One region of the Paenibacillus sp. FSL H7-0716 genome, then DNA from elsewhere that is predicted to be linked to it. Evidence: predicted binding sites of a transcription regulator. Region 1 holds the regulator's gene; each other region holds the start of a gene.

Evidence for each region. The regulator LexA, encoded in region 1, represses DNA repair genes until DNA is damaged. The targets are predictions, from matches to a motif close to CGAACATATGTTCG.
Region 2: the regulator LexA is predicted to act here: its motif matches at 2,610-2,623, upstream of recA (recombinase RecA).
Region 3: the regulator LexA is predicted to act here: its motif matches at 8,007-8,020, upstream of addB (helicase-exonuclease AddAB subunit AddB).

The regions. Positions count from the first base shown of each region.
Region 1 covers NZ_JBBODA010000015.1:20,124-30,557, reverse strand. Annotated here, with positions in the region: gene metH (methionine synthase) at 1-1,301, opposite strand, end outside; gene MHH60_RS18845 (FixH family protein) at 1,481-1,906, opposite strand; gene MHH60_RS18840 (HAD family hydrolase) at 2,167-2,952, opposite strand; gene MHH60_RS18835 (hypothetical protein) at 2,987-3,508, opposite strand; gene MHH60_RS18830 (DUF896 domain-containing protein) at 3,558-3,767, opposite strand; gene MHH60_RS18825 (LysM peptidoglycan-binding domain-containing protein) at 3,877-4,290, opposite strand; gene lexA (transcriptional repressor LexA) at 4,542-5,168, shown strand; gene MHH60_RS18815 (L,D-transpeptidase) at 5,348-5,686, shown strand; gene MHH60_RS18810 (hypothetical protein) at 5,837-6,217, shown strand; gene MHH60_RS18805 (hypothetical protein) at 6,440-7,018, shown strand; gene MHH60_RS18800 (MBL fold metallo-hydrolase) at 7,067-7,849, opposite strand; gene MHH60_RS18795 (cupin domain-containing protein) at 7,850-8,341, opposite strand; gene MHH60_RS18790 (DUF5316 domain-containing protein) at 8,376-8,579, opposite strand; gene MHH60_RS18785 (hypothetical protein) at 8,988-9,677, opposite strand.
Region 2 covers NZ_JBBODA010000020.1:27,636-38,069, reverse strand. Annotated here, with positions in the region: gene MHH60_RS22095 (YajQ family cyclic di-GMP-binding protein) at 1-254, shown strand, start outside; gene pgsA (CDP-diacylglycerol--glycerol-3-phosphate 3-phosphatidyltransferase) at 410-997, shown strand; gene MHH60_RS22085 (competence/damage-inducible protein A) at 1,106-2,392, shown strand; gene recA (recombinase RecA) at 2,693-3,757, shown strand; gene MHH60_RS22075 (regulatory protein RecX) at 3,868-4,593, shown strand; gene rny (ribonuclease Y) at 4,910-6,454, shown strand; gene MHH60_RS22065 (TIGR00282 family metallophosphoesterase) at 6,666-7,460, shown strand; gene MHH60_RS22060 (stage V sporulation protein S) at 7,660-7,920, shown strand; gene MHH60_RS22055 (dipeptidase) at 8,042-9,007, shown strand; gene pduL (phosphate propanoyltransferase) at 9,146-9,718, shown strand.
Region 3 covers NZ_JBBODA010000014.1:142,164-152,597, forward strand. Annotated here, with positions in the region: gene MHH60_RS18655 (Ig-like domain-containing protein) at 1-1,609, shown strand, start outside; gene MHH60_RS18660 (ECF-type riboflavin transporter substrate-binding protein) at 1,762-2,322, shown strand; gene MHH60_RS18665 (ABC transporter ATP-binding protein) at 2,404-4,110, shown strand; gene MHH60_RS18670 (energy-coupling factor transporter transmembrane component T family protein) at 4,107-4,937, shown strand; gene MHH60_RS18675 (Na/Pi cotransporter family protein) at 4,992-5,978, opposite strand; gene MHH60_RS18680 (class I SAM-dependent rRNA methyltransferase) at 6,078-7,502, shown strand; gene addB (helicase-exonuclease AddAB subunit AddB) at 8,152-10,434, shown strand, end outside.

The DNA.
Region 1 (10,434 bases):
GCACCATATTTATGAATGATCGGCGTCACCAGCTCGAATTTCTCTTCACCATCTTCAAGGTTAATGGAGTTAATTATCGCCTTACCTTGACAGTACTGTAAAGCTAAATCGATAACCTTAGGATCGGTAGTATCGATCATCAGGGGTACTTTAACCTTTTTCACAACCAGTTCTAAGAAAAGCTTAATATCTTCAATCTCATCACGGTCAGGGTCTTGTACACAGACGTCAATAACTTGTGCCCCACTCTTCACCTGAGCACGAGCAATTTCTGAAGCTTCCTCGTATTTACCCTCGACAATAAGACGTTTAAATTTACGAGAGCCAAGTACATTCGTACGTTCACCAACCATGTATGGGCGGTTGTCGTTCTCAATATAGATAGGCTCAATACCTGAAAGAGCAGGCGGATGATTACCTGCCAGCGGGCGTGGAGGATATTCAGAAAGTGCTTCCTTCATCGCACGGATATGCTCTGGTGTCGTTCCACAGCACCCCCCCGCAATGTTCAGCCAGCCTTTTTCGGCAAAGGCTGCAATCTTGCGAGCTAAAGAATCTGGAGATTCATGATAATGTCCGTTCTCATCCGGCAATCCTGCGTTTGGATAACAGCTCACGGCTGCGGAGGAGATCTCCGAAAGCGAACGAATGTGATCACGCATGAACTCTGGACCAGTCGCACAGTTGAGGCCCATAGAGATAGGCTTCAGATGTTCTAGTGAGATATAAAATGCTTCAATATTCTGACCCGCCAATGTAGTACCCATTGGTTCAATTGTTCCTGAAATCATAACCGGCAATGTGATGCCTGTCTTTTCAAAAGCATTACGAATACCAATACTTCCAGCTTTAACGTTAAGTGTATCTTGTGAGGTCTCCAGCAGCAAAACATCTACTTTACCGTCGATCAATGCTACTGCTTGTTCCTCATAACTATCAACTAGCTCTTGGAAAGTAACGCCTCCGGTTACTGAGAGCGTTTTTGTTGTTGGCCCCATAGCCCCCACGACGTATCGCGGACGGTCAGGTGTGTCATATTTGTCTACTGCTCTGCGAGCCAGCTCTGCTGCCGCTAGGTTGATCTCACGTGCGCGCTGAGGAATATCATATTCCGCTAGTACAACAGAGGTTGCACCAAATGTGTTAGTCTCAATGAGATCAGCCCCTGCTTCGAGGTACTGCTCATGAATCGTCTGAATGACTTCTGGACGTGTCAATACCAGCATTTCATTACAGCCGTCCAACTCATCGCCACCAAAATCTTCTCCAGTAAGAGGCACCTGTTGGATCATCGTGCCCATTGCGCCATCAAGGATCAAAATCCTTTGTTGTAAGCTTTCCTCAAGTGTATATTTAGCCAACTAATAGTCCCCCCAGTAAAACATTAGAGTAAGTTTAGCAGAATAAAGGAATTTCGAAAAGCCTTCCTTTCCACTCTGCTTTATCTGTTATTGCTCAGTAACCGTTGCGAACCTTTGAATCATGGTTTCACAGACAGCTCTTTGCTAGGCATAGAGTGCTGTGTCCGGGCTGTCACATGTGAAGTGACATTATATTGTCCTTCCTTTTCAAGGGTCCCTTCTGCTTGATAGACCCCTTTACCAATTAGCTTTCCCTTAAGCTCTATTTTCTGTCCCTCATCATTTTTATTCACAATTTCGAACAGAACCTCTTTTGCATCATCTACTGCCTCGTTATCTTGGGTCACCACAGCTTCAAAGGTTACCTTTTGATTTACAACAACTTCTTCAGGACTCCATTGTAGTTCGACTTTGATAGGTTCCATAGACATGTTCATATTCATGTTATGTATTTCTGAATGCTTGGTTCCATTTGAAGAACATCCACCTAGTACTAGAAGTGTTGCACCTAATAATACAGCGACTAATTTCTTCGATCTCATCATTTGGAGCCCTCCCAATCATTATCGAATAATAAGAAACTACCAATTCATGTTATACATCTCCATCTATTATACACATTATTATTGGTTTTTCAGTATTTTGCACCAATTCCGCATTAGACTTGTGACTTAAATCATTTACTTAAAAATCTAATGAAATCCTTATGTTAGTATGTGTATACAGAAAAGCAGCGAGTTTCTTAAGATCCCAGAAACTCGCTGCTTATAGAGTCTTTATGTTGGAGCTAATAGCTCTGTATATCTTACAAGGATTGAACTAGTGGAAGAAGTTCCTCAAGGTGATTGATTTCATGATCCGGATGAATATCAAGACTAGGTGCTCTACCTTTTCTATTAATCCAGACCGTGGTCAATCCTGCTGCCAGCCCCCCACGGATATCCGTTGTAAGCTTATCGCCGACCATAACCGCTTGCTCAGGAGTTACATCAAGAAGCTCTAAAGCATGCAGGAAAATTTCCTTATCCGGTTTGCCTTTACCAAAGCTTCCGGAAATCACAATATGATCAAAGAAAGGAATTAACTCTGGCACACCATCTAGTTTCTCTTGTTGCAGTGCAGGACAGCCGTTCGTAAGTAGCAAAAGCTTCACTTGACCCCGTAACTGCTCCAGTACATGCATTGTTTCTTCATAGATGTATGGACGTTTTCTGCGCTCTGCTGCGAATTTAGTTGCCAAGGTCTCAGCTAGTGCTTCGTCTTCCACCCCTAACGCTGCAAGTCCGCGACGCCAAGACTCTTTACGATAAACCGGTGCAAGCTGCTCCAATTGACGGAATTCAGGCTGTTCACCTGCCGTAAAGTTAGCCCAGAGTGCTTCATATGGATTAATTCCGATCATCTTTGTAAATGGGAACGTCTCATAAGATTCATACAAGCTACTTGCTTCCTTACGAACTGCAACTTCTAGTTCTTGTGGATCAATGTTATCCCCAGCGGCTTCACAAGCAGAACGAAATGCTTCTTCGACGCTCCGATCATCCCACAGCAATGTATCATCAAGGTCAAATAGTACAGCAGAAATTGGCATTACAGGTCTCCCTCTCCCTTTAACTGGTCTAGTTCTATTCGTGAACTACTTCAATGTTGTGAGCTTTAGCAAATGCTTCTAATCGTGTACTCATCGCATTAGTATCATAGCGATTCATAAGTTTTGTGAAAATCCATTTCGTACGTTTCCCTTTATGCTTAATGACTACAGCTCCACGCGAAAGGGTGATTTTCTCAATATCTGCAGCTGGCAGCCCGCGTTCACGATTGAATTTAATAGTAGACAGTCTTGCTTTTTCCACCTTCAAGTACGGACGACGGAAGAACAATAGCGCTGCCAGTAAATAGTACAGTACTACTCCCAGCCAATTAGCCAGCATGCCATTGCCTTTGGCCTGATCAATAGAACCAACTACCCAAAACATAGTGCCAAGAATCACTAACACTACCGGAAATGCAATGTTGCGACCTTTAAAGACTTCGGCATTCTGGGTAGGAGATTTAGAGGCATAAATCGTATCCTTGCCTTGTTTCTTTCTTTGCTTGTTGATTTGCTGTGTGTTGCGTTGAACCATTCTTTCCCAAGAACGGGCCATGTGCGTTCCCCCTAGTCATCCTGAAATATCTATGAAAAGGAACAGCGAGCTAATGTTTAAGCCCCTTGTTACCTTGTTCATGCTCATCGTTATCTACTACTTCAATAGTATTTAATTGTGCTCGGAAGTTATTGCGGATATTCCCCAGGTAAATTTCACGAAGCTTGGCGCGTTCCGCCACTTCCTCTTGATTAAGGCCTACGCTCTTCTGTTTGCGTGCCAATTCGTTAATTCGCGCGACCAACTCATCAATATTCAATACTTTCCCTCCCCCTATAAATTAATTCTAACTCTGCCATGAGAAAAAGAGCTTGTCAAGGTCTACTCCCTGCAAGCTCTACTGGTCATTCTATTATGTTCTCAGAAAATTAATAAATAGGTAAAGTAAGTATGTCTCCAGCGTTAATCTGACTACTCTTAATCCCACTTGAACGTTTAATTCCTTCTATATAAACAACTGTCTTCATATCAGCTGGTTTATTCTTAAGGGCAATACTCCATAGTGTATCTCCACGTTCAACCACAATCCGCTTCTCTTCCTTCATTATAGTCGTCGATCCTGCAAATACATTTCCCACTACTGTTAGGCCAGATAATACTAACACCATAATCAATATTAACTTAATAAAGAAATCTTGACGGAACAACGAAATCATCCCTCCAAGCAAACGTTCCGTTATCTCTTTCACCTTAGCGGAATTACGGGCAACGTCATTATGTCCTAAAGATTCAACCACTGGGGCCTTATCGTAGATGCTGCGGTATGTACTGTATTTTAGCATAATCATCATCCTCCAAACACTTGTTCTTACTTTCGAATTCATAATAACACGAACATGTGTTTTGTTCAATACTATTTCAGAACAATTGTTCTCTTTTTTTTGAGAGACTCAAGTGGTTCATTTTATTATCACTTGTCTACCATTTTTTAACTCTAGCAGATTAATATTTATAATAGTTAGAACTTATGTTTGTGCGAACGGTAGTTCTATGTTATAATTTTCCCAAACATTACTATATGGGGTTGATTCCAATGTCAAAGATTTCAAGTCGCCAGCTGGCGATCCTGGAATTTATACGAAGCGAAGTCCGCAGCAAGGGTTATCCACCTTCCGTCCGGGAAATTGGAGAAGCTGTTGGCCTTGCTTCCAGCTCCACAGTTCACGGTCATTTGGACCGGCTTGAGAAGAAGGGACTTATTCGTCGTGATCCAACGAAGCCACGTGCAATAGAATTACTAGGCCAAGAGGATTCAGAGAATGTTCACCAATTCGCCCAGACCATCTCACGGATTCCTGTCGTAGGTAAAGTTACCGCCGGGGTACCTATCACTGCTACAGAGAATATCGAAGACTACTTCCCACTTCCTACTCACTATGTGGGGGACAACAAAGTATTTATGCTGTCAGTTATGGGTGATAGTATGGTGGACGCAGGCATTATGAATGGTGACTATGTGATTGTTCGCCAACAACAAACGGCGGACAACGGAGATATCGTTGTAGCCATGACCGAAGAAGATGAAGCAACCGTTAAGACCTTTTACAAGGAACGTGATCATATTCGGCTTCAACCGGAGAATCCAGCTTATGAGCCTCTTCGCCTTAATCGCGTAACTATTCTCGGAAGAGTCATCGGATTGTTTCGAGATATCCACTAAGTTTGCACTTCTAACATAAAAGGCTGTTCCGCAAATGCGGACCAGCCTTTTTTTTCTACGTATTTTGCTTTCCCAACCAATAACGAACATTTGTTCTCGCCGGCTAAAATGGTCATTTTCTATGAATAACCCTTTAGGCGTTCTGCTCATATCCTAATTAGAAAGGAGTGTTGCATATAATGCCCAACTATCGAATTATTGTAGATCTGACTCAACGAATGTTATATCTTCTGGACAATGATATTGTGATTAGAGGTTTCCCTGTCGGCATCGGTAAGATGTTAACCCAATCCCCAGTGGGAGAATTCACTATAATTAACAAACAACCCGACCCAGGGGGTCCCTTCGGTGTCTTTTGGATGGGACTGTCTAAACCACACTACGGAATTCATGGAAACAATGACCCTTCATCCATTGGGAAAGAGGTGTCCCACGGCTGCATCCGGATGTACAACGAGGATGTGTTAGCACTCGCTGCTATTGTTCCTATAGGTACACGAGTAACGATAAGAAATTAAATTCGAATGGAGACTCGGCAACCCCCAAATCACATTAAAAAATGGGGGTCATTACATAAGTAAGTATTTTTTCATTAGCATACTAGGAGTTTGGTGATTATATGTCGAATAATGTTAACAGGATTGCAAATTGAAAAGGATGTGTTTAGTTTGAATAATTCAAAAATTAGAACCCTTGTCGATTTTAAAGTCGATGCACTGGGTAAGCTGTCCGGTTTACTTTTAAATGATGAACAAGCTAGTGGAAAAAAAGTGAATTTGCTCACCGCTTTTGGCAGCATTCAGGGAATCGTCTCTCCAACCGTCTCCAACAAAGAGGATGTATTTGATTTAAAATCTTTGATGGATGATGTAATTGTAGACGAATACATATCTTATTTGGGAGCAGAACACCCTGATAAAAATTTCAGCTATAACTTTGTTGTCCTCAATGACGTTACTGTAAGACCTTATGCTAGTTATGGAACTCCGATCGAATACAAACAGCTGATTGTTTATACCGATCATATCACTGCCTTCAATTTTCTATAGGTTTACATAATTACCTTAAAAAGCACCTTTGCAGCAACCCCTAATTTTGCATCATTTGCAGAATCGGCAGGTTTCTCTGGGTGCTTTTTTTGGGTTAATCGTGAAGTCGATCCTATAATTCCACGAATTTCCCTTTTAAAAGATACTAGTGGGGATCATTCAGGCATATCTTTCAATAAGCAACAATTTGAGTCTAATGAGATAACTAGGAGGTGTGATTATATGCTGATTATCTTGATGTACTTATTCGCTATTTTAGGAGTTGTTTTAATTCTAAGTGCCGCCATTATAAAATTGAAAACGCTATCTGCTTCATCTGAAATTTCTAAGCTAGTTAATGCGACCTCATCTTTTAACATCATTTTCACCAAAACATTCATTCCCCCCAATCAATCACACTTGATCGCACTTAACGAGCCTAATAAAAAATTGGCAATCGGTACCAAAAATCCGAAGAGTAACAAAAAAGCAGTAGCAAAGCTATACTCTTTTGATAATGTAATGGGATCCGAGATTGTGGTTAACGCACTTACCCTTTCAAAAGTATCCAAAAGACAACAAAACAGCAAAACAACTGCAACAAGTGCAGATATTAATGTCCTTAAGGACACCGATGAAGAAGCTAATGTGATAGAAGAGCTTACGCTTAAAATATATATGAACAGCAAAGAAACGCCTGTGTATTGTATTTCCTTCTTGCCGGGTTTATTGCCTATTCAACAATCCGACAACCAGTACAAGGAAGCTTACTCCCAAGTACAACAATTGCATGCACTGTTCAGGTCAATCGTATCTGAATAATTAAGTTGTTATCGCCTTACCTCTCATTTGTTTTCGACATTGAAAGATCTAAAATTGCACACTAAACCCGTCAAACTGGTGAATGCCTGTACCATGTGCCACTAGCTTTTGCTCACGCAACTCACGAACTGCCTTCTTGACCTCTTGCAAAATAGATGGATCTAGACCCAGCGTATTATGAGAGCCATATACTTGGGTAACCCCTGGAATTTCAGTAATCTTTTCTAAGGATGCCACTAAATCAACCGGACTAGTCGAAGGGTAAAAAGCATAGATTGGCGTAACGTCATATAATAAATCACCTGTAAACAGATATCCGTTGGCATGATCAAAAAGGCTGATATGCCCTGGCGAATGACCTGGTGTGTGGTAAATTTCTATTTTGCGCCCGCCTATGTCGAGCACATCCCCTTCTTGTAAAAGAGCCGTTGGTTTCCCTTGAAAAGGTATGTAGGTGTTAGGATCAAAGGTTTCAGGAACAGGAAGGGTGATGTCCCGGCTCATATCTTTTCGAATCTGGGCAAGGGACAAGCCTTTTATTCCGTTAATCAGCCAATCCTCATCCGCTTTATGAACATAGATTGTCTCGAATTGCTCATGACTGCCAATATGATCTGCATGCACATGCGTAGTTATGACAGCGATAGGTAAATCCGTTAACTGATCCGTTATTCTTTTTATATTATCAATACCTAATCCCGTATCAATTAACGCGCCTTGTTTTTGCCCCAAGAGTAAAAAAGAATGCACCTTTTCCCAATGTCCATATTCACTGATTGCATAGGTGGTCGGATCAATTTCCGTTACTGTAAACCAACGATCTTTAATCAATTACGCTCCCCCATTCCATTTTTCCCTTACATGCTCTTCTCCCTTATAATAATCCGCCTGTTCATCCGCTTGATAGATTTCTTGATAGGGTAAAATGTTGATTTTGCCTGAGTCTGGATATTCGCAAACATCTATTCCCTGATTCGTTCGGAGATCCAGATACCTGCATGGTGCATCCGTATGATTATAAAGCTGATGCGCCCCTTCCGGTCCCATTTCAAAAAATATTACATCCCCTTCCGTAACCTCCGTAAAACCCTCGGGTGTTCTTAACATCGCTTTTCCCGCTAAAATCACAAATATTTCTTCAGCATTTCTATGAAAATGATAAGGATAAGAATATTTATCAGGATCTAAAGATCTGATATCAAAAACTAAATGCTTGGAGCCCACCATTTCAGCTAATCTTTCACTCGTATGCCAAGCAAACTCTGGGATCGGGGACTGTTTTTGAGTAAATGAGACCGTATTTTCATTAAAAATCTTCACCATCTGCAACACTCCTCCTTCTTATATTTTGCGTTCATTACAACAAATAAAGAATCCCAGCTATAGCTAATGAAATAAGACCACCTAAAGCGGACCCATTCGCTACTTTGTTTTTAATTTTACGGTCTTGCTTAGATTCCGAATAAAAGTTACCTCTTTGTTGTGTACCTGTCGTGAAGGCTCCAACACATATACCTGAAATTATAAAAAAGCCCAATCCTATATAAATAAAAATTTGCATGAACTTACTCCTTCCCAGGAAAGAATTAGTTATCTATATATAAGATATTTTAACATTAAATCCCTCTACTACGTGCCAAGACTTTCGGATCCAGATGACGCTATTTGCTATTTTTCAGCCTTTGGAGCATGGTTTCGGACTCCAGTGACGTTATTCCTAAGGATGAGGCTCATATTGAGTTTTTCAATGCCAATAGCGACTATGGAGTCCTTTAGTATCCCAAATGTAGGGTAAAGCTTCATATAAGGTCTGCTGGGTCCGATAGCGGGCTCATACGCGAAATTTGCAACCTCAGCAAACGGAAATTGGCGTTCGAATGAAGTAAGGTACCAAAAAGAAGAAGTAGTGTGCCAACAACCATTTTTTGATTATGGTTATGGCACACTACTTCTACGGCTCTGATACCACTTAATTTCTTTCAAGTTCAAGTGTTGCCAGTGAAACCATCACCCAAGGTGCAAACTTATTCGACGAATCACCCTTAGGATTGTGTATCCGAAAAAGAAAAGCTTCCCCCGCCTGATTCTTCCAGACCATATAATCTTCTATCCCTTTATCTCCGGCAGCCTGCAGATATAGCTCAGCAAAACCTAGAGGATGTTCAATTAGTTCCCCGCTATGGTCGTTTGCCTTTCCAATTGCAGAAAGCTCGGTTTGTCCCTGTTGCTTCAAAGCTGTGAGATCGTAACCGGCAGGTAAGTGTTCAATTTGGGCATAATAGGTTGGATCCTTAGTCAATAATAAACGATTAGACTGCGAGTCTAGTGTGAAATCCTGAAAGACATACAGGGAATATCCATCACCTTGCTCAAGTGTACCTTCTTGCCCTGGGACCCCTCCCTCCTGTTCACCAAATGCTTTGGTCTTTGGTCGATCGGATGTTAGAGGATCAGTGGCCTCCGGACTGGGAGACTCCTGCACCTCCATAGAAGAAGTAGCAGAAGGTTCAGGAGTGCTTGTAGCTTCAACAACTGGCATTGTCGCTGCACTTGACGCTGTAGGTTTTGCCTCGTCTGTTGTTTTATTGTTACTACATGCACCGAGAATTGAGGAAGACAGAAGAATACTAGTAACTGTAGTTAATAATATTTTTTTCATTACGCACCTCCTTATTACTATATTAGTTATTACCCACATGAGTGACGTGTCCTCTTATTCTTCAAACCTTTTCTCATTTTTATTGCTACGGATTGAAAAATTTCAAACAATCGACTCGTTTTTATTTACAGCTATGGAGTTGTGCTCGAAACTCAAATTGTTCCCGGACGATTCGGGCACCTACTATCTTAATAGGCAGACGACACATCAATTAAGTAAAAGACAAATTCCACAAAACACTTTATTTATAACATTTTCAGAAAAAAAATAAAATAGCGACTCACAGCCAACCCGCGGGTGTTCTGTAAATCGCCACTCTTAATGTTCTGTAACTCAGATTTGTGTCAACACTCTTTGATAAATGCTTTAAAAATCAAAACAACTAATATCCCGAAAATTATCAAAGTTAATATTAAGTTAGACCAAACTATTTCCAAATTCACTCCTCCGTCTCTGCGTTTAATTCTTGTACATCCCATGATATCCCATTTTTTATGATAAATGAACAACATTTTACACGTTGAAATTGTTAGACTGTATAATATCCTCGATTAACAAACTATTTGTAGTCGTTTTATGGGCATATCATAAATGATACTCAAGAGGCTACCTATACAAACACAAAGTAAATCCTCAACGGCAAAGGCATTAAAGTTTTATCAGTTCGAGATTACAGTTACTAAAGCGGCACTTAGTTCCTAAGCTGCTGATATCACTAAAAGCTAGATTAAATCCATCTTCATCTTCCCTGAGCTGC
Region 2 (10,434 bases), on a different contig from region 1:
TGGATTTCGGTAAAGTAGAACCGGCTTCCCTGGGATCTGTGCGTCAACGTTTAGGGCTTAAGCAAGGCATTGATCAGGAGAATGCGAAAAAGATTAATATTCTGATCCGTGATTCAAAATTAAAGGTGAAGAGCCAGATCCAAGGGGATCAAATTCGTGTGACTGGTAAGAGCCGCGACGATTTGCAGCAGATTATTCAGATCTTGCGTAAAGCTGATTTACCACTGGATTTACAATTCATGAACATGAAATAGAATTTTGTGCCCCGCAGTGCTTATTAGCACTAACAACGCGGGGTGCTTTCTGTTTTTTTGACACCTATTTATTGCTATAATATACTTGCTTATGTAGAAATGGATTAGCCTGATTTAGGCAATTTGTATGAACGATTTAGGGGAGGAAAACTTCAGTGAATTTGCCCAACCGCATCACGCTAGCTCGTATTTGCCTGATCCCGATTATGATGTTTTTTTTACTGGTGGATTTCAGTTTTTATCCAGAACCGATACATTGGGGCTCGTTTCAGCTATCTGTTAATCATTTGGTAGCAGCTGTAATCTTTTTGCTTGCGGCCAGCACGGATGGAATAGACGGCTACATTGCTAGGAAATATAATATGGTCACCAATCTCGGTAAACTCCTTGATCCACTTGCGGACAAACTGCTGGTATCTGCAGTTCTGATTTCACTTGTGGAGCTAGGCAGATGCGATTCATGGATTGCTATTGTAATCATCAGTCGTGAGTTTGCAGTCACCGGACTTCGCCAGATTGCATTGCTAGAGGGAAAAGTGGTTGCCGCCAGCAAATGGGGCAAGATAAAGACGGTTGTACAAATTGTTGCGATCTCACTGCTGTTGTTGAATAATTTCCCATTTCAATTTGTCAGTATTCCTGTAGACGATATTGCTATTTGGGCCGCAGCGCTGATCACTATTTATTCTGGAATTGATTATTTTGTGAAGAATAAGGATCTGCTACAGCTGCATAATGCGTAAGCATGTAAGCTGGATATACAAGGAAAGGTAATAGGTGAAGCACCTATTACCTTTTTTGAAATCCAAAAGCAGTGTACCTACATTATAACGAGGAGGCGAAAGCCAGGTATGAAAGCGGAGATTATTGCAGTAGGGACAGAGCTTTTGCTCGGTCAAATCGTGAATAGTAATGCCCAGTTTTTGTCTATAGAGCTAGCTGCCATCGGGATCGATGTATACTTTCAAACCGTTGTCGGTGATAACAGCAGCCGCCTGCAGCAAGCCATCGAGATCGCTCAGAGTCGGGCCGACGTTATTATCTTTACGGGCGGAATTGGCCCCACTGAGGATGATCTGACTAAAGACGCACTGGCTGCATCGCTAGGTAGAACGCTCCATATTGATCGTTTGGCGATGGATCATGTACAACGTTTCTTTGATGATCGTAAGATCGTTATGACCGAAAATAACCGCAAACAGGCACTTATAATTGAAGGAACTACACCGTTGCCGAATGAAATCGGTCTTGCGGTTGGGATTGCTTTTGAGCATGAGAAGAAATATTATATTGTGCTTCCAGGTCCACCTCGTGAGATGAAACCGATGTTCGTTGATAAAGCAGTACCGTGGCTACAGCAGCAAGCTTTGACGAACGAAACACCGCTTTATTCAAAAATGCTCAAATTTGCCGGCATTGGAGAATCGTTGCTGGAGGACAAGCTCATTGAACTGATTCGCAGTCAGACTGATCCAACGATTGCTCCGTATGCCAAAGAGGGAGAGGTAACTGTTCGTATTTCGACAAAGGCCCCTTCTGAGCATGAAGCTACAAAGAAGCTGGAGATACTGGAACAACAAATCAAGGAGATTTTGCCGGAACATTTGTATGCGAACATTGATGTACCGCTGGAGCAATTGATTGTGGATTGGATGGCGGATGCCGGCCTGACCTTAAGTGCGGCAGAGAGCTGCACCGGAGGTTTGCTGATGGAGAGCATAACAAATATTCCAGGCAGTGCTTCGATGTTTGCCGGCGGAATCGTCTGCTATTCGAATGACCTAAAGAAAAAGCTACTGAATGTGCCAAGTGCTTATTTGGAGGGACCCAATGCTCCTGGAGCCGTAAGTCGAGAGGTTGCCGAGGTGTTAGCTGACCAAGTGAGAATGATTGCAGACAGCGATTTTGGCTTATCTGTTACAGGTGTAGCCGGACCGGGTTATTCTGAACGCAAGCCTGTTGGACTTGTATTTATCGGCTTGGCTGAACGGGGACGTAAGACAGAGGTCTATGAGCTTAATCTTAAAGGTACACGGGAAAATATCCGGTTGCGTACTGTTAAGGCTCTGCTGTATCGCCTCTGGCGGAGACTTGAGGAACGCAAGGTGGAGACACCTCTTGAGGGTTCAGACTTGTAATGGGAGATTAGCCCAGTTATAATATACACATACGGAAGAACCGTGGCACTGAGATTTCTTTGCTGCGGTTTTTTGTATATTTGCAGAGATTTTGATCACGATGGCTACTCATGATCATAAGTCGTTGATGTCCGGTGAAGTGGGGAATTTAATTAACTTCTATCTCCGGAGGGAGGCTTACAATAAAAGGGATAAATAACGCCCAAGACAAAAAAAACGAATGTATGTTCGAAAAAAAGCTTGGCAAGACCTTAAAAACACGTTATTATATTACTATAAACAGTGAAGGAAGTGGTCTGATTGTCAGATCGTCGTGCAGCGCTTGATATGGCGCTTCGTCAAATAGAAAAACAATTTGGTAAAGGTTCGGTAATGAAACTGGGAGAATCCACGCATATGCAAGTGGAAGTTGTACCTAGCGGATCTTTGGCACTTGATATTGCGTTAGGTATAGGCGGACTTCCAAAGGGACGTATTATTGAAGTATATGGACCGGAATCTTCAGGTAAAACAACAGTTGCTCTTCATGCTATTGCAGAAGTGCAAAGACAAGGCGGACAAGCTGCATTTATCGATGCCGAGCATGCGCTTGATCCGAAATATGCACGTAACTTGGGCGTAAATATCGATGAGTTGCTGCTTTCTCAGCCAGACACGGGTGAACAAGCGCTGGAAATCGCCGAAGCACTCGTTCGTAGTGGAGCCGTTGATATTATTGTCGTTGACTCCGTTGCTGCTTTGGTACCTAAAGCTGAAATTGAAGGCGATATGGGTGATTCCCACGTTGGACTGCAAGCTCGCTTGATGTCTCAAGCACTTCGTAAGCTTTCTGGTGCCATTAGCAAATCCAATACGATCGCTATCTTTATCAACCAGCTTCGTGAGAAGATCGGTGTTATGTTCGGTAACCCTGAGACAACTCCGGGTGGTCGTGCATTGAAATTCTACTCTTCTGTACGTTTAGATGTACGTCGCGTAGAGAGCATCAAGATGGGGAACGATGTGGTTGGTAACCGTACTAAGATCAAGATTGTGAAGAATAAAGTAGCTCCTCCATTTAAACAGGCTGATGTTGATATCATGTACGGTGAAGGGATTTCCAAAGAGGGAAGTCTTGTAGATATCGGTACTGAAATGGATATCGTGAATAAAAGTGGTGCATGGTATTCCTACGAAGGCGAGCGTCTCGGTCAAGGTCGTGAGAATGCTAAACAGTTTTTGAAGGAACATCAGGATATAGCCCTTATTATTGAGAATAAGATCCGTGAAGCAAGTAATTTATCCACTATTGTTGCTGCGCCGAAGAATGAGGATATTATTGCAGAGCAAGAAGAAGAAGAGAAATTGCTTCTCGAAATCGAATAGTATATTAAGCAATAGGACGCCCTGTGATTGATTGTTGCAGGGTGTCTTTTCTTAACAAGTAATGAAAGTAAGACGATAACTGATCTATTGCTATGAGGTGACAAACAACTATGGTAATACAACTGGATTTTGAAGCAGAAGAACAAGATGAGCAGGTGTTATCTGATTTTCCTGAAGGAGAACTCTTAGAGATCACTAAAGTAGAACGTCAAAAGAAATCTGATCACCGTTATATCATACATTTCGGAGCATATAACATGACTGTGCACGAGGACGTCATGATTAAATATCGAATGATTTCTGGTAATTCTTTTATGAAGGCCGATCTGGAGGAAATTGTTGTAGCTGATGAGCGTCAGCGAGCTTATGTAGAAGGCCTCCGTTATCTGGAACGTAAACCACGCACCGCTATGGAAATGACTCGCCGTTTACGCCAGAAGGAAATAGGAGAGACTATTATTGCGGAAGTGGTGCAGCGGCTGCAGGAGGAAAGACTTCTTGATGACCCTTTATATGCTAAGCAATGGGCCGAGCAACGAATAGCGAACCAGCGAAAAGGGAAGATGTGGATTCGACAAGAGCTACGTGAGAAAGGGATTGACAAAACCCTTATATCGGAAGCTTTGGAGAATATTACTCCTGAACAAGAGCTGGAGAGTGCACTCGAAACTGGGCGCAAGAAATGGAATCTCATCCGTGGAGACGCTTCTGATAAACGAAGAAAGACTGGAGCCTTCCTTATGCGCCGTGGATTCTCGGGCGATATGGTTCGCCAAGTGATCAATACTTTACTTGCGGAAGACAATTATGAAGGTGAAGATGAGGAGTTTTACTAGAATCACTGATTCTCTTGACATTAATGCGTATATCGACTCTCTTGACAATGTCTTTTTATAAATAATAAAATATAACATGAATCGGCATAAAATTAGAATCCTTTTTCCTTCCCAAAAAGGAGACTGTTTTAAACGGTTCACGTACAACTCATATGAAATGTAATCGCCGGATAAGGCGGGCAGTGTGCATGTGCAGCATGTGCAGTATGGCAATCGGTTGTTTACCGGTTTTTTGTATGGTGATGAACGGATAGTTAAACAACTGCACAATTCCCAGGGATATACCTTGGAGAGGAACCAACGAGGAGGTGAACAGATGCTGGAATCATGGATCTGGGTCATTATCGTTCTCGTTGTAGCTGCAATATTCTTTGGGTTCGGTTATTTTATTCGTAAATCCCTTGCAGAAGCTAAAATCCAAAGCGCAGAAAGAGAAGCCGTTGTCATCGTTGAGAATGCGAAGAAGGACGCTGAGGCGCTGAAGAAAGAAACAGTATTGGAAGCTAAGGACGAAGTCCATAGAATCCGTACTGAAGCTGAGAAAGAAACTCGTGAACGTCGGAATGAAATCCAACGGCAAGAGAGACGTTTGCTGCAAAAGGAAGAATCTCTGGATAAAAAAATGGAATCGCTTGAAAGAAAAGAAGAACAAGTAGCTAACAAAGAGAAACGAATTGATGAAACCCAACAGCAAATTGATGTTATTTACAAAAACCAAGTCACTGAATTGGAACGTATCTCCAATTTAAGCATCGAAGATGCAAGAAGTATCATTCTTAGCAATGTTGAGCAAGAAGTTCGCCATGAAACGGCACAAATGATCAAAGAAATTGAACAGCAGGCGAAAGAAGAAGCGGATAAGAAATCCCGTGAAATCATTACACTCGCTATCCAACGCTGTGCAGCTGATCACGTAGCGGAAACAACGGTTTCAGTTGTTACGTTGCCGAATGAAGAGATGAAAGGTCGGATTATCGGTCGTGAAGGCCGTAATATTCGTGCTTTGGAAACTCTTACAGGTATCGACCTCATTATTGATGATACGCCGGAAGCAGTTATTTTGTCGGGATTTGATCCAATCCGCCGTGAAGTGGCCCGTACGGCACTTGAGAAATTGGTGGCTGATGGACGTATTCACCCCGCTCGTATTGAAGAGATGGTGGAGAAATCCCGCAAAGAAGTGGACGAACGGATTCGGGAATATGGTGAGCAAGCTACTTTCGAAGTGGGCGTTCACGGTTTGCATCCAGATTTGATCAAGATTCTGGGGCGTCTGAAATTCCGTACAAGCTATGGTCAAAATGTATTGAAGCACTCCATGGAGGTTGCTTATTTAACAGGACTGATGGCCGGTGAGCTTGGGGAAGACATCGTGCTTGCAAAACGTGCAGGATTACTCCATGATATCGGCAAAGCGCTGGATCATGAAGTGGAAGGTTCGCATGTTGAGATTGGCGTTGAACTAGCGAAGAAATATAAAGAACATCCGGTTGTTATCAACAGTATCGCATCTCATCATGGAGACTGCGAAGCTACTTCGGTTATTGCTATGTTGGTTGGTGCCGCTGACGCATTGTCGGCAGCTAGACCTGGTGCTCGCCGTGAAACACTGGAAACGTATATTAAACGTCTAGAGAAACTGGAAGAAATCTCAGAGTCGTTCGAAGGCGTTGAGAAATCATTTGCTATTCAAGCGGGCCGTGAGGTGCGCGTGATGGTACAGCCAGAGAAGATTGACGATGCAGAGGCATTCCGTCTTGCTCGCGATATTACGAAGATGATTGAAAGTGAACTGGATTATCCAGGACATATCAAGGTTACCGTTATTCGTGAGACACGGGCTGTTGAATACGCTAAATAGGCAATAAGTAGATAACATACGCTTTGGAAATAACGATATTTATGATCGTTTCCTGGTACATGTTTCTGCTAGGAATATAAGGTTAAAGGATAAGATATAACTTATACTTTCTTATATTTGATGAAAATTGGCCCCTAAGCGGGGCCTTTTTTCTTTTAAATATGAAGACTTATCCGCTAGATGGAGAGGTTAAGATTAGGAGGAGAGAAACATTAAAGTACTATTCATTGGAGATATCGTAGGTAGTGTGGGCAGGAAGGCACTTCGGGAGATGTTGCCCTCATTAAAAAGCAAATATCAACCACATATAATCATAGTTAACGGTGAAAATTCTGCTGCCGGTAGAGGTATTACTAAAGCGATCGCAAATGAATTTTTTAACTGGGGCGTTCACGGAATCACCATGGGTAATCACACATGGGACAACAAGGATATCTTCGAGTTTATCGACGATGAGGCTCGGATTATCCGTCCTGCTAACTTTCCTCCAGGAACACCGGGAAGAGGATATACAGTTGTTAAAGGTAACGGCAAAGAGCTAGCTATAGTTAACCTGCAAGGCCGTACATTTTTGCCTGCGATTGATTGTCCTTTCCGTGTGGGTGAAGAAATTGTGGAAGAACTGCGTAGAGATCATAAATGCATTCTCGTTGATTTCCATGCAGAGGTTACCTCTGAGAAAATCGCCATGGGCTATTTCATGGATGGTCGCGCGTCAATTGTAGTAGGGACCCATACTCACGTTCAGACGAATGATGATGTGATTTTGCCGGGTGGAACGGCTTACTTGACCGATGCGGGCATGGTTGGTTCAAGCGAAGGGATTCTGGGTATGGAAAGAGATGCAGTACTTTATAAGTTCACTACACAGCTTCCAGCACGATTTGTTGTTGATGAAGGCAAATGGCAGCTTCACGGTTTATTTGCAGAATTAGACGAGAATACTGGCGCGGCTACCCGTCTGGAGAAAATACGGCTACGTGAAGATGAATGGGTAATGAGCTAGTAGTAGGATAAGATAAGCGATTTTCCGGGTAATTTCGCCGAATAAGGGTAAAGTGTGATATTTATTATATCGAAAAAGAGTATCTATTGTACCATTTTCTCCAGAGTAGTCCGCAAAAAGAAGGAATTATTTCTTCTCTCGCGAATAACATCTAAAGTAGTGGAAGAACACCATTATTTTCCCAGGGGAGGTACTTACTATGGATGTATTAAAAGTATCAGCTAAATCCAATCCAAATTCCGTCGCCGGCGCTTTAGCAGGTGTTCTTCGTGAACGTGGATCGGCCGAATTACAAGCTATTGGAGCTGGAGCACTGAATCAAGCAGTCAAAGCAGTTGCCATTGCCCGGGGATTTGTTGCACCAAGCGGAGTAGATTTGATCTGCATTCCGGCATTTACAGACATTGTGATTGATGGAGAGGATCGAACCGCGATTAAATTGATTGTAGAACCCAGATAATAGAAGCATAGAACGGATGAACCTGTTTACTTATGTAAACAGGTTTTTTGCTTTTGATATATAGTCTGGTGTTTTTAAGCATAGAATCTGGAATAGGGCTGCATGAAAGCGAGGGCTTGGGATGAGAACCGATAAGCTACAGGTTGCGGATTTTCATTGTGATGTGCTGAGTAAAATGCAAGCGTCACCGGATATGAATTTTATGAACGATCCTCGGTTGGATGTTACCGGAGAGCGGTTGGTAGCGGGCGGTGTGGAATTGCAGATTTTTGCAATATACCTTTCGGCAAGTAGAGGTAGACCTAGCTTTGAGAATGTTTTAGGACAAATTGATTTGTTCCGGCAAAAAATAATAGGCTCAGAGAGCCTTCAGTGGCTGCGTTGGAAGGAGGAGGTAGGAAAACGAACAGCTGGAGCATCCCCGTGGGGAATGCTCTCTCTGGAGGGTGTAGACGGTCTAGAAGGGAACTTGTTTTATGCACAGCTCTGCTATGAGCTTGGCGTGCGGTTTTTGGGGATCACTTGGAATTATGCCAATTGGGCAGCGGACGGTGTTCTGGAGCAGCGCAACGGCGGTTTTACGGAGAAAGGGCACAAGCTGATTGAATGGTGCAACGACAGTGGAATGCTGCTTGATGTGTCGCATTTGTCTCAAGCAGGTTTTTGGGAGCTAGCCGACTTAAGCACACGTCCGTTTATAGCTTCCCATTCGAACGCTGCAGCAATCTGTGGGCATGTTAGAAATTTAAATGATGAACAGATTAAAGCTTTGATTGCAATGGACGGAAGAATGGGCCTGACCTTTTATCCGTGGTTTGTATGTGATGATGGAAAAGCTCGTATGAATGATTTGTTAAAGCATATTGATCATGTATGTAGTCTAGGTGGCGAGAAACATATGATGTTTGGTTCGGATTTTGACGGCATTGACACTTGGGTAGAGAACATGGAGCATCCGGGAAAGTACCCTGAGCTCGCGGAGCACCTGCTTCGTTACTATCCAGAAGCTTCCGTAAAAGGTTGGTTATATGAGAATGCGGTCTCCTACCTGCGCACAAACTTACCTTCTCAGGTGTCCAAATCATGACAATCCTGTTCTAAAAGTATGAATTATCGAAAAAAAGGCCCTCGTTATGATGTGGGGCTTTTTATTTTTGGTTAAGAAGATGTATAATGGTTAATGGCTTGTACAGATACTAGAGAAAATACAAGGAGTGACTTTACTATGAGTAAGACTGTACCCGTAGGTGTGTCGGCTAGACATATTCACCTTACGCAAGAGCATGTGGAGGCTTTGTTTGGCCCAGGATATCAATTAACGGAGTTCAAACCCCTCTCTCAACCAGGACAGTTTGCAGCAAATGAGCAAGTAGCAGTTATCGGCAGCAAAGGTAAATTTGACAAAGTAAGAATTTTGGGACCTGCTCGTCCGGCTTCCCAATTAGAAATTTCCCGTACTGATTCCTTCGCACTTGGCGTGAAAGCTCCAGTTCGCGAATCTGGAAATATTGATGGAACACCTGGCATTACGCTTAAAGGACCTGCTGGCGAAGTAGAATTGGAACAAGGCGTTATCATCGCCGCTCGTCACATTCACTTCCATACTTCTGAAGCTGAAGCTTGGGGCATTGCTGATAAGCAATTGCTTAAAGTTCGTCTCGGAGGCGACCGTGGTCTCGTATTGGAGAACGTAATTGCACGCGTATCAGACAGCTTTAAACTGGATATGCATATTGACACTGACGAAGCTAACGCTGCAGGTGCCAACAACGGCGATACTGCTGAAATCGTAGAATAGTCATCATAGTTATAGCAAAGATAAGAAGCGGGGGAGAAATCCTCCGCTTTTTTTGTGTGGCAGATCCGCATGCTGTAAGGATTGCGTGTTTGATCGGCGTGCTGTAAAGATTGCATGTCTGATCTGTGTGCTGTAAGGATTGTGTGGCTGAACTGCGTGCTGTAAGGATTGCGTGATTGATCGGCGTGCTGTAAAGATTGCATGTCTGATCTGTGTGCTGTAAGGATTGCGTGTTTGATTGGCGTGCTGTAAAGATTGCATGTTTGATCTGTGTGCTGTAAAGATTGTGTGGCTGAACTGCGTGCTGCAAGGATTGTGTGGCTGAACTGCGTGCTGTAAGGATTGCGTGGTTTACCCGACCGCTTGTACGTATCGGACTGTATCGCAGCTATTTCAGCATTTTGATCTATTTTGTCAAGGTATCGGACGGCATAGCTCTTATTGCTTTATATTTGTACTGATTTGGGCTTCAAAAGTGTGAATAACTGCATCTGAGTCCGATAGCATCGCCAAAATCAATGAATCTTCAAAATAAGGGTGTCTGAGTCCGATAGGTCAGCAGGATCAACATGATCAAAAGGATCAACATGATCAACATGATCAACAGCAGGATCAACAAAAGATACGCCGCAGGGATAAATTGAGGAGGAGTATTTTACGATTAGCAAAATATTTCTGTAAGAGTAGAACGGATTGTATCCTGAAATGGATTATTA
Region 3 (10,434 bases), on a different contig from region 1:
GAAATTACCTTATTCTGAAATTGAGCTTAAACATGACGACAAAATCGTTAAAGAACTAGAGATGCTAGTTGGAGATGCACCTTTGAAATTGGTTGCAGAGACTAAAGAAACTACAAAATCCAGCGCAAATGATATTTCAGAGAAAGCGGAATGGTCCTCTTCTAGTGCTAGTGTAGCTACAGTAGACAAAGGCGAGATCAAAGTGTTGTCTGCTGGTAAAGCTGTAATTACAGTATCCTATCTGGGGATTACACAAACAGTAGACGTATATGTACGTGCTCCTTATGAAGCGCTACTACTTACTCCTACAGGAGATCAATTCCTGTTTATGGGCGAAACCCTGAACGTTAAGGCTGAGGTTCGCGATGCTGCGAATTCTACTCCGAACATTTCAGGCAGCGCAGTATGGACTTCGGATAACCAATTGGCGGCAACCGTTACGCCTGGTAGCGATACTGCGGCAGTGACTGCTAAAGCTGTGGGAACTTCGGTCATTAAAGCAGAGTACAGAGGAATTAATAAAAGCTTTAAACTGACAGTGTATCCTACGATCACAGAACTGGCAGCCGACAAGACGGAATTGGAGCTTTACACAGATGACACCGTAAGCCTTCCAAAAGTAAATGGTACAAAGCTTGACGGAACAAAGCTAGATCTTAGCAGTGATATTGAGTGGACCTCTGCGGATGATGAGATTGCCACCATTAAAGACGGCAAGATTGTAGCTGAATCGGCAGGTATTGTGAAGGTTATCGGTAAAATAAAATCAGAAAACCCAACGACTTCAAAAACTGCTGTAAGAGAAAAAAGTGTTGAAGTAAAGGTTACAGTGAAAGATAAAGTCCTTGTCTTGCTTGGACCAGAAGAAAACCTGGTGATTGTTACTGGTGAAGAGAAGGCTGTTCCTGAAGTAAAAGCTGTGATGGAAAACGGCAGTGAACTTGATGCTACTGCAACTATGGAATGGGAGCTTACCGGTACGAATGCGATTATCAAGACTACAACTTCCGGTAAAGTAATCAAAGGACTGGTGAAGGGTTCTGCTACTTTAAAGGGAACTTACGCCAATAAAACCATCAGCATTCCAGTTACCATTGAACAAAAGGTTACTAAGCTTGTTGTAGAACCTACTGCTATCGAAATGAACATTAAAGGCTCTAAAGCGATAAAGGTAACGGCTTATTATTCTAATGGTAAGACAGGAAATGTCTCCAGCAGTATGAATTGGGAGTCCTCGAACGAGGCGGTTGCTACGGTTAAAGCAACAACCGTTAAAGCAGTAACAGAAGGTACTGCTACGTTGACAGGATCTTACCAAGGGATTGCTGCTAGTGTCAAAATTACTGTAGTTCCTAAATTAACAAAGCTGACCGTTAATGAGAGCAGACTGAAAATGGCTCCGGGAGCCGTTCAGAATGTAGTCGTGACTGCACAGTATGATACTGGTAAGACTGCTGTTGTTACTGGAAGTGCGGTATGGACCAGCTCCAAGCCTTCTGTAGCGAGAGTATCTGCAAGTGGTCAGATTGTAGCTGTGAGTAAAGGAACGACATCTATTAAAGGAAAGCTAGGCGGCAAAACAGTTACAGTATCAGTGACAGTGAAGTAATAGAGAATAGGATCTGAATTATCAACTATGAATCTGCAAAGCCAACATTATGTTGCTTTGCAGATTTTTTTATTTGGATTCTATAGTAATTCCGACTATTCCGATGTATAATCACATAAAACATAATAGATGCGTTGGGGGAGATGAAAAACATGGCAAAACAAAAGGTGTTGTCGATCAAGACGATTGTAGCGATTGGTATTGGTTCTGCTTTATTCGTTATATTGGGGAGATTCGGCTCGATTCCTTCGGGTATTCCAAACACTAACATCGAGACTACATACGCATTACTGGCATTGTTCTCCCTATTGTACGGCCCGTTTGCCGGATTATTTATAGGCCTGATCGGGCATACCCTGAAGGATACGATATCTTATGGATCGCCATGGTTCAGTTGGGTCATATCATCTGGAATTGTAGGGCTCGTTATTGGCTTGTTAGTAGCTAGAATCGCTATTCATGACGGGGAATTCGGACGGAAGGAAATAATACGCTTTAATCTGGCTCAGATTGCAGCGAATGCTGTAGCTTGGTTCCTTGTAGCCCCAGTGTTGGATATTCTGATCTATGCAGAACCCGTGAATAAAGTATTTACGCAAGGACTGACCGCAGGTGCATTAAATATAGCTTCGGTGGCAGTGATCGGATCTTTACTAGCCATTGCGTATGCTAAGACAAGAACAAAACAGGGCAGCTTGACTAGAGAAGCTTGAGTGGAATACAAATCCAAGCTAAAAAGCCGGTGGAAATCACCGGCTTTTTTCTCTTCACATTAACCCAGAGGAAGGTCTCAGATGAAAAAAGTAATGATTGAATTTAAGGATTTCAGCTTTCAATATCGGGCGCAGCAGGAACCCACACTACAGGGGATTAACTTAACGATTGTTGAAGGGGAGAAGGTGCTTATCGTGGGACCCTCAGGTTCTGGGAAAAGTACACTGGCTCATTGCATTAATGGTCTCATCCCTTTTGCTTACAGAGGGGAAATATCAGGTTCATTGCGGATTTTAGGCCAGGAGCAGAAGGATCTGAGTATCGCAGAGCTGTCCAATCAGGTAGGTACCGTATTGCAGGACCCGGATGGACAATTTGTAGGATTAACGGTTGGTGAGGATATCGCCTTCAGTCTAGAGAACCATGTGGTTCAGCAGACAGAAATGATGAGCAAAGTGGCGGTTGCCGCAAGAGCGGTGGATATCCACGAATTTCTGGCCTCTTCTCCTCAGGAGTTATCGGGTGGACAAAAGCAAAAAACGACCCTGGCAGGTGTTCTGGTAGGTGATGTGGACATCCTGCTCTTTGATGAACCACTGGCAAGCTTAGATCCTTATACCGGTACAAAAGCGATTGAGCTTATTGATCGAGTGCATAAAGAGACAGGTAAAACCGTTATTATGATCGAGCATCGTCTTGAAGAGGTGCTGCATCGGGCGGTGGATCGTATTATTGTGATCCATGAAGGACGTATTGCGGCGGATATGCCGGCTGCAGAACTGTTGAGCACAACGTTGCTTTCAGAAGTGGGCATTCGGGAACCTCTTTATTTAACGGCTTTGAAGTATGCCGGATGTTCGATTACAGCAAATATGAATCCGCAGCATGTGAACGATATAGAGTTGGAGGCGTGTTCTAATAAACTAAAGATCTGGTATGAGTGCAATCAGTCACGCCAGGATAAGCTGGAGAGCCCACCCATCCTTGAACTGCAAGATATTTCTTTTGGATACGAAAAAAATCAGCAGGTGCTGAATAAGCTCAATCTCTGTATTCATAAAGGAGAGATGGTCTGTATAGCGGGGCGAAATGGGGCTGGGAAATCCACAGTTTCCAAGCTTATTTGTGGCTTCTATAAACCTACTTCCGGATCAATACGGATGCATGGGCGTGATATTGCTCAGGACACGATTAAGGAGCGGGCTGAGCGGATTGGTTTTGTTATGCAAAATCCCAATCATATGATTTCTAAGACACTTTTATATGATGAGGTTGCCCTAGGATTAAGACTCCGAGGTTGCCCTGAGGAGCTCGTTCGTGAACGCGTCCATCAAGTCTTGAAGGTGTGCGGACTTTATGTTTTTCGCAGCTGGCCGATCTCGGCGCTCAGTTACGGCCAGAAGAAACGGGTCACGATTGCCGCCATTCTGGTACTGGAGCCGGAAGTGATCATTTTGGATGAACCGACTGCTGCTCAGGATTACAGGCATTATAACGAAATGATGGAGTTTCTCTTGACGCTACGTGGGCAGGGGATGACGGTCATTATGATTACGCATGATATGCACTTGATGCTGGAATATGCCGATAGAGCTATAGTGTTAGCTGATGGCGTGAAGCTTGCGGATGATAGCCCTGAGCGAATATTAACGAATACTGATGTGGTGAAAAAAGCAAACTTGAAGGAAACCTCGCTTTTTGCCCTAGCTATAAAAGCTGGATTGAAACAACCGCAGGCGTTCGTTAGAAGGTTCATTGCGTATGATAGGAGGAGCCGAGGCGGATGAAGGCCAAAATGTTAACTTTTACGAAGCAGGATTCACCTATTCACCGTCTTACCGGCGCTACTAAATTGATTTTATTTGTAGTGTGGTCTGTGACGGGGATGATTACATATGATACAAGATGTCTAATGGTGATGCTGTTATTTAGTTTGCTTGCCTTTAGAATTTCCAAAGTTCAATTTCAGGATTATGCTTTTGTATTATATTTTATCTTGATTTTCTTTTTGCTTAATCATATAGCTATCTTTATCTTTTCACCTTTGGAGGGCGTACGTGTTTACGGGACACGTCATGATATTATGCATATTGCAGGCCGGTATACGGTAACTTGGGAGCAGCTATTTTATCAATTCAATATTGCCCTGAAATATGCGGTGGTCATTCCTATGGCATTATTATTTCTTCTAACGACCAATCCCAGTGAATTTGCAGCATCCTTAAATAGAGTTGGAGTGAACTATAAAATTGCATATTCTGTATCGCTGGCACTGCGGTACATTCCGGATATTCAACGAGATTATGAGAATATATCGTTTTCTGCTCAAGCAAGGGGAATAGATATTTCTAGAAAAGAAAAGCTGCCTAAGCGGCTAAAAAATATCATTTCGATTCTGATGCCCCTAATTCTGACTAGTATCGAGCGAATTGAAAATATCAGTACCGCTATGGAGCTGCGCGGTTTTGGCACTGAGACCAAACGAACTTGGTATAGCAGTCGCCCGTTCACGAGAGACGATTATTTTGCATTGGCTTTGTTTGCGCTGATTGGAATTTTCTCGACGGTGATCACTTTTTACGACGGTTCGCGGTTTTATAATATTTTCGATTGAAGTATAATAATACAGTTGTGGAAAGCTGGGATTATAATAAACGGCACCTTTTTGTTAAGACTGAAGACGTTTCTCCAGTTTTGACCATATAGGCAGGTAGCATAATGGCAGTGCTAGAAGTGAGCAGACTACGTTGAAAATGGTCTGGGCGTGGGCGATTTGTGAAGCAGGGCCTCCACCAATCCATGCAGCACTTGCTTGTAGCAGCCCGATCATGGGCAAGAATAGTAGTGCACCGCCTACATTAAGCGCAACATGGGACCAAGCGACGAAGACGCCGGATGACGTGCCGCCGATGGAAGCGATGACTGCTGTAACACAGGTGCCCACGTTGGCACCTAGCACAATGGCTATACCTAGCTCAGGCGGCATGGCACCCGAGGCGGCAATGCTCATAGCCATAGCTATGACAGCAGCGCTGCTATGGAGCAGGGCTGTTAGGCACGCTCCAGCGGCGAGCCCCCATATAGCACTAGTAGCGGCGTGGTTTAGGAACCAGAGGAATAAGCCACTTTCCTGAAGTATTCCGCCGATAGACTGCATGACAGCGATGCCCCATAGGACGAGGGCGAAGCCTGATACAGCCAGACTGATAAATTGCAGCGGCGGGGATATTTTGTGGCAGAGCTCTGCCACTCGCGATGTAGGCGGCAGTTCGCCTGCAATAACTGCCGCTGCCCACAGACTGAGCGAGGCTGCCAGCAGGGGCGTGGCCATGGTATTGATCTGAAGTCCGATCAATTCTGTAGTTAATGTGGTGCCGATGTTGCTGCCCAGGATAATGCCAAGTGTGCGGGCATAAGTGAGCAGGCCGGCATTGACCATGCCGATTGTCAACACCGTTACAGCAGTACTGCTCTGGAGTAAGGCGGACAACAGGCTGCTGGCAATCATTCCTTTAATAGGTGTTGAGGTAGCTCTATTTAGGCTTGTAGTTAATAGAGGGCCCGCTAGCTTGGACAACGCCGTTTCCATCAGCTTCATGCCGGCTAGAAAGATAACAAGACCATATATGATAGGGAACAGCAAATCACTGAACATAGGGCATACTCCTTTGGACGAGGGTTGTACACCAATATATGAATGTATTGCATGGGACATGTATAAAAACATTTTTAGAAAAACAGGGAGTTGAAGTCATTGCCATCGGTTATTTTAGAACGCAATCGCAAAAAAAGACTGGAACAGGGCCATCCATGGGTCTATGCAGGTGAAGTAGCATCAGTAGAAGGGAATCCGGAAGCAGGGGGACTAGTAGATGTCCTTAATCATCAGGGCCGATTTTTGGCCGTAGGATATTACAATCCAGCGTCACAGATTCGGGTAAGAATTGTATCGCAGGGACCCCTTGCGATCATGGATACAGCTTTTTTTGCAGAACGGTTCGCGAATTGTCTGCAACACAGAAATCGGTTCCTTCCGGGTGCGGATGCTTATCGCTTGGTTTATGGTGAAGCGGACTTTTTGCCGGGGCTCATTGTAGATCGATTCGGTGATATTTTAGTTGTACAGCTGCTTACCCTCGGAATGGACAAGCGGCGTGCAGAAATCGTCGAAGCATTGGTGCAGGTTATGGCACCGCGCGGAATCTATGAGCGCAGTGATGTTAGTGTGCGCGAGCTTGAAGGTATGGAGCAGACAACGGGTGTGCTGTACGGGGAATGTCCAAGGCATGTGACCGTGAGTGAGAATGGCCTGAAGCTGGTCGTTGATATTGAAGAAGGCCAGAAGACAGGTTACTTCTTTGACCAACGTGAGAATAGAGCTTCCATTGCTCCGCTCATGAAAGGCTGGGGAGGACGAAGCGGCATTACGCTACAGGAAATTGAAACTGAGGATGGTTCACTACAGACCTTACCAGTTAATAAGAGCGGCAAACATGTAACGTTCCCTTATTGGGACGGTGCGACAGTGCTGGAATGCTTCTCGCATACGGGCAGCTTCACGCTGCATGCCTGCAAGTATGGCGCGAAAAAAGTAACCTGCCTTGACGTTTCAGCTCACGCCATTGAGAGTGCCAAAGTGAATGTGGAGCTGAACGGCTTTAGCGATCGTGTTGAATTCGTAGTGGATGATGCTTTTGCATATTTACGGAATCAGGTTAAAGGACTAGAGGAACGTTCTGAACGGGCAACAGTTGCAAGTGGAACAGAGGCAGCAGCAGCTGCTACAAATCCTAAATCCGGAGGCAAAACAGCCAAAACCGACACATCCAAGCCGATGACGGCAGGTGGAGGAAGAACTTGGGATGTAGTCATCCTGGACCCTCCGGCGTTTGCCAAAACCAAAAGTGCAGTAGCTGGCGCTTGCCGTGGTTACAAGGATATCAATCTGCACGGGATGAAGCTGGTGAACGAAGGCGGCTATTTGGTTACCGCAAGCTGTTCTTACCATATGCAGCCAGATCTGTTCCTCGAAACGATTGCCGATGCAGCTAAAGATGCTGGCAAGGTGTTGAGACTTGTGGAATGGCGGGCCGCAGGCAAAGACCACCCACAAATACTTGGCGTTAACGAAGGACACTATCTGAAGTTTGCGATTTTTGAAGTGCGGAGTAAAAAATAAGCCTGAAGGTCAAAAAGGTTTACAGTGCCAAGTAACAAGTAGGATAAAAGGGCTGGTCGTAGGGTGGCCGTGAGTCGACTGTAAGGCAAAGGAGTTGCCAACGGAATCGGATGACTCTATTTAGCGTAAACAGCCTATTATTGAATTCTTACGGACCCCAAAGGCGCTATTGCCCCAAAAACACCCGTTATGCAACACATTTTCAAAGAATAGCGTCAGTGGGGTCCGAAAAGTTTCCAAAACAGCACTGAATCCACGAATAACGGCTCCTGGGTCCGTAAGTACTTAATGAAACAAGCCTAGCCGAAAATGTGGAATTTAAACGCTGAACAGCTAACATTGACCCTATGCTCCGACATTGGCAGCTCCAATCTAACGTTGCACATCTGGCATTAACAACAAAACTAAACACCCTAAAAAGCAAGCCGCCAAAATCCGGAGGTTTGCTTTTTTATATTTGTACTCGTGGCTGTTTATCCCTTGTAAAACATTAGAAAATACTAGCAAACACATGTTCCGATTAGTGTGGTTATGATATACTGAGGGGACGAGGAATCACTGAACTTTTTTAATTGGAGTGTAATCAATGGGTGGATATTTCACCTTGTATTCTATATATTTTCTCCGCTACGGAAGGAGTCTATCATTTATGCCGGTAACCTTTTTATTAGGCCGCTCGGGCAGTGGCAAGACAACAAAAATATGGGAATCTATCTCTTCTTCCTTAGAGAAGGAACCGCTTGGTGCACCGATTATTATTCTTGTGCCAGAGCAAGGTTCTTTTGGAGCAGAACGGGGGCTTCTGACCGTAGGGAATGTGAAGGGAAGCCTTCGGGCGCAGACACTGAGTTTTTCGCGGCTGGCCTATCGTGTGAAGCAGGAAACTGGTGGCAGTGCAAACCTGCCAATCAGTGAAGAAGGTAAGAAAATGTTGATTTACAAAATCATCAGTCGTCGCAAAGAGGAACTGAAATTGTTCGGTGCCTCAGCAGACAGACCGGGTTTTGTGGAACGTCTGAACCAACTGCACACGGAGATGAAGCGTTGCTGTTTGGGTTCCACTGATTTAGAAGAGCAGTTGTCCGCTATGCGAGGAGCTATTGCAAGAAGTCCTATTCTTGAGGGGAAGCTGGATGATTTGCAGCTGGTATTTAGCGATTTAGAGAAGGAAATGTCCCGTCTCTATATCGATGAAGAAGATCGTTTAGCAGAACTGGCTGAGCATATTCCAGATTCCTCCTACATTCGCGGGTCAGAGATTTGGGTAGATGGGTTCCATGGATTTACTCCGCAGGAATTCGTAGTGCTTCGAGAATTGATGCAGCAAGCTTCGAAGCTGACGGTTTCACTTACAATTGATCGTCCTTACCCATATGGAGATGAGTTGAATGAGCTTGAATTGTTTCACCCAACTGCGGTTACTTACATTAAACTGCGTGGAATTGCTGAAGAGCTGGGCATTGATGTATGGGACGAGCTGTTGGAGCCAACGGTTCTGCCGCGTTTTGAAGAAAGTCCAGTACTTGCTCACCTTGAACGGGGATATGATCGCCGGAAGGCCTGGACAGGTGCGGATGAACTGGCAAGAGAGGCTATATCTATAGGCGCTGCAGTTTCGCACAGAGCAGAGGTTGAGGGAGCCCTGCGCGAAATGACTAGACTGGTGCGGGATGAAGGTGCAAAATATGGCGAAATGGCCGTATTGATGCGTAATATTGGCGATTACGAGCAGCTGGTTCAGCCGTTGTTCCAAGATTATGGAGTGCCATTTTTTCTGGACCAGAAGGTGAACGAGCTGCATCATCCGCTAGTGGAGTTTATACGTTCCGCGTTGGATGTAGTGCGTCGTCGCTGGCGTTACGAGGATGTATTCCGTTGTGTAAAGACGGAGCTTCTGCTTCCGCTAGACGGTAGTATTACGCGTGAGGATATGGATGCTTTAGAAAACTATGTGCTGGCTTGTGGGATTCAGGGGTACCGCTGGACAGATGGGCGCTCCTGGAAAGGTATTCCTAGCTTGTCGCTGGAAGGCGGCAGACAGATGGATGATGAACTGCTTGCTACTATGGAACGATGCCGTGCTAGTATAACAGGTCCATTATTTGCTTTTGAGAAACGAATCCAGAAAAGCCGAAGCGGCCTTGAACTATGTACGGCAATGTACAAGCTGCTTGAAGAGACGGATGTTGCACGGAAGCTGGAGAAACTCAGTGTTAAGTCTATGGAGAAGGGCCAACCCGAGAAGGCTAGGGAACATAGCCAGTTGTGGGGTGCGGTACTTGATCTGCTAGATCAGATAGTAGAAATGATGGGCAATGAAAGACTTGAGTTTGAAGTGTTCACTGGCGTTCTAGAGACAGGACTTGCTGAACTTAAAATGGGACTAGTTCCGCCCGCACTGGATCAAGTATTGGTCGGCAATATGGATCGGACTCGCCCAACGGGGGTCAAATACGCTTTTTTGCTTGGATTTAATGAAGGTGTTGTGCCTGCGCAGTTTAAGGAAGATGGAATTCTCTCGGAAGGTGAACGCTCCGTACTAGAGAATGCTGGAATGGAGCTTGCTCCCGGCGCTTCTCGTAAACTGCTGGACGAGCGGTTTCTGATCTATAATGCACTAACGACAGGAAGCCGAAAGCTCTGGATTAGCTACGCTACAGCGGATGATGAGGGCAAAGCGCTCCTTCCCTCTGAGGTTATCCGGCATTTGCATAGAATGTTCCCAAGGGTTCAAGAGCTTAGCTTGTCAGCACTTCCCCCTGCGGGACTACCGGCAGAAGTCGGAGATCCTATTCATCTCGGTTTCATTGGTCAACCAGAACAGAGTCTTCGCGCATTGATTATGCAGCTGCGGCAGTGGCGCCAGGGGACAGAAATTCCGGAGCTATGGTGGGATGTGTATAACTGGTTTACTAAGAACGAAGATCGTAAA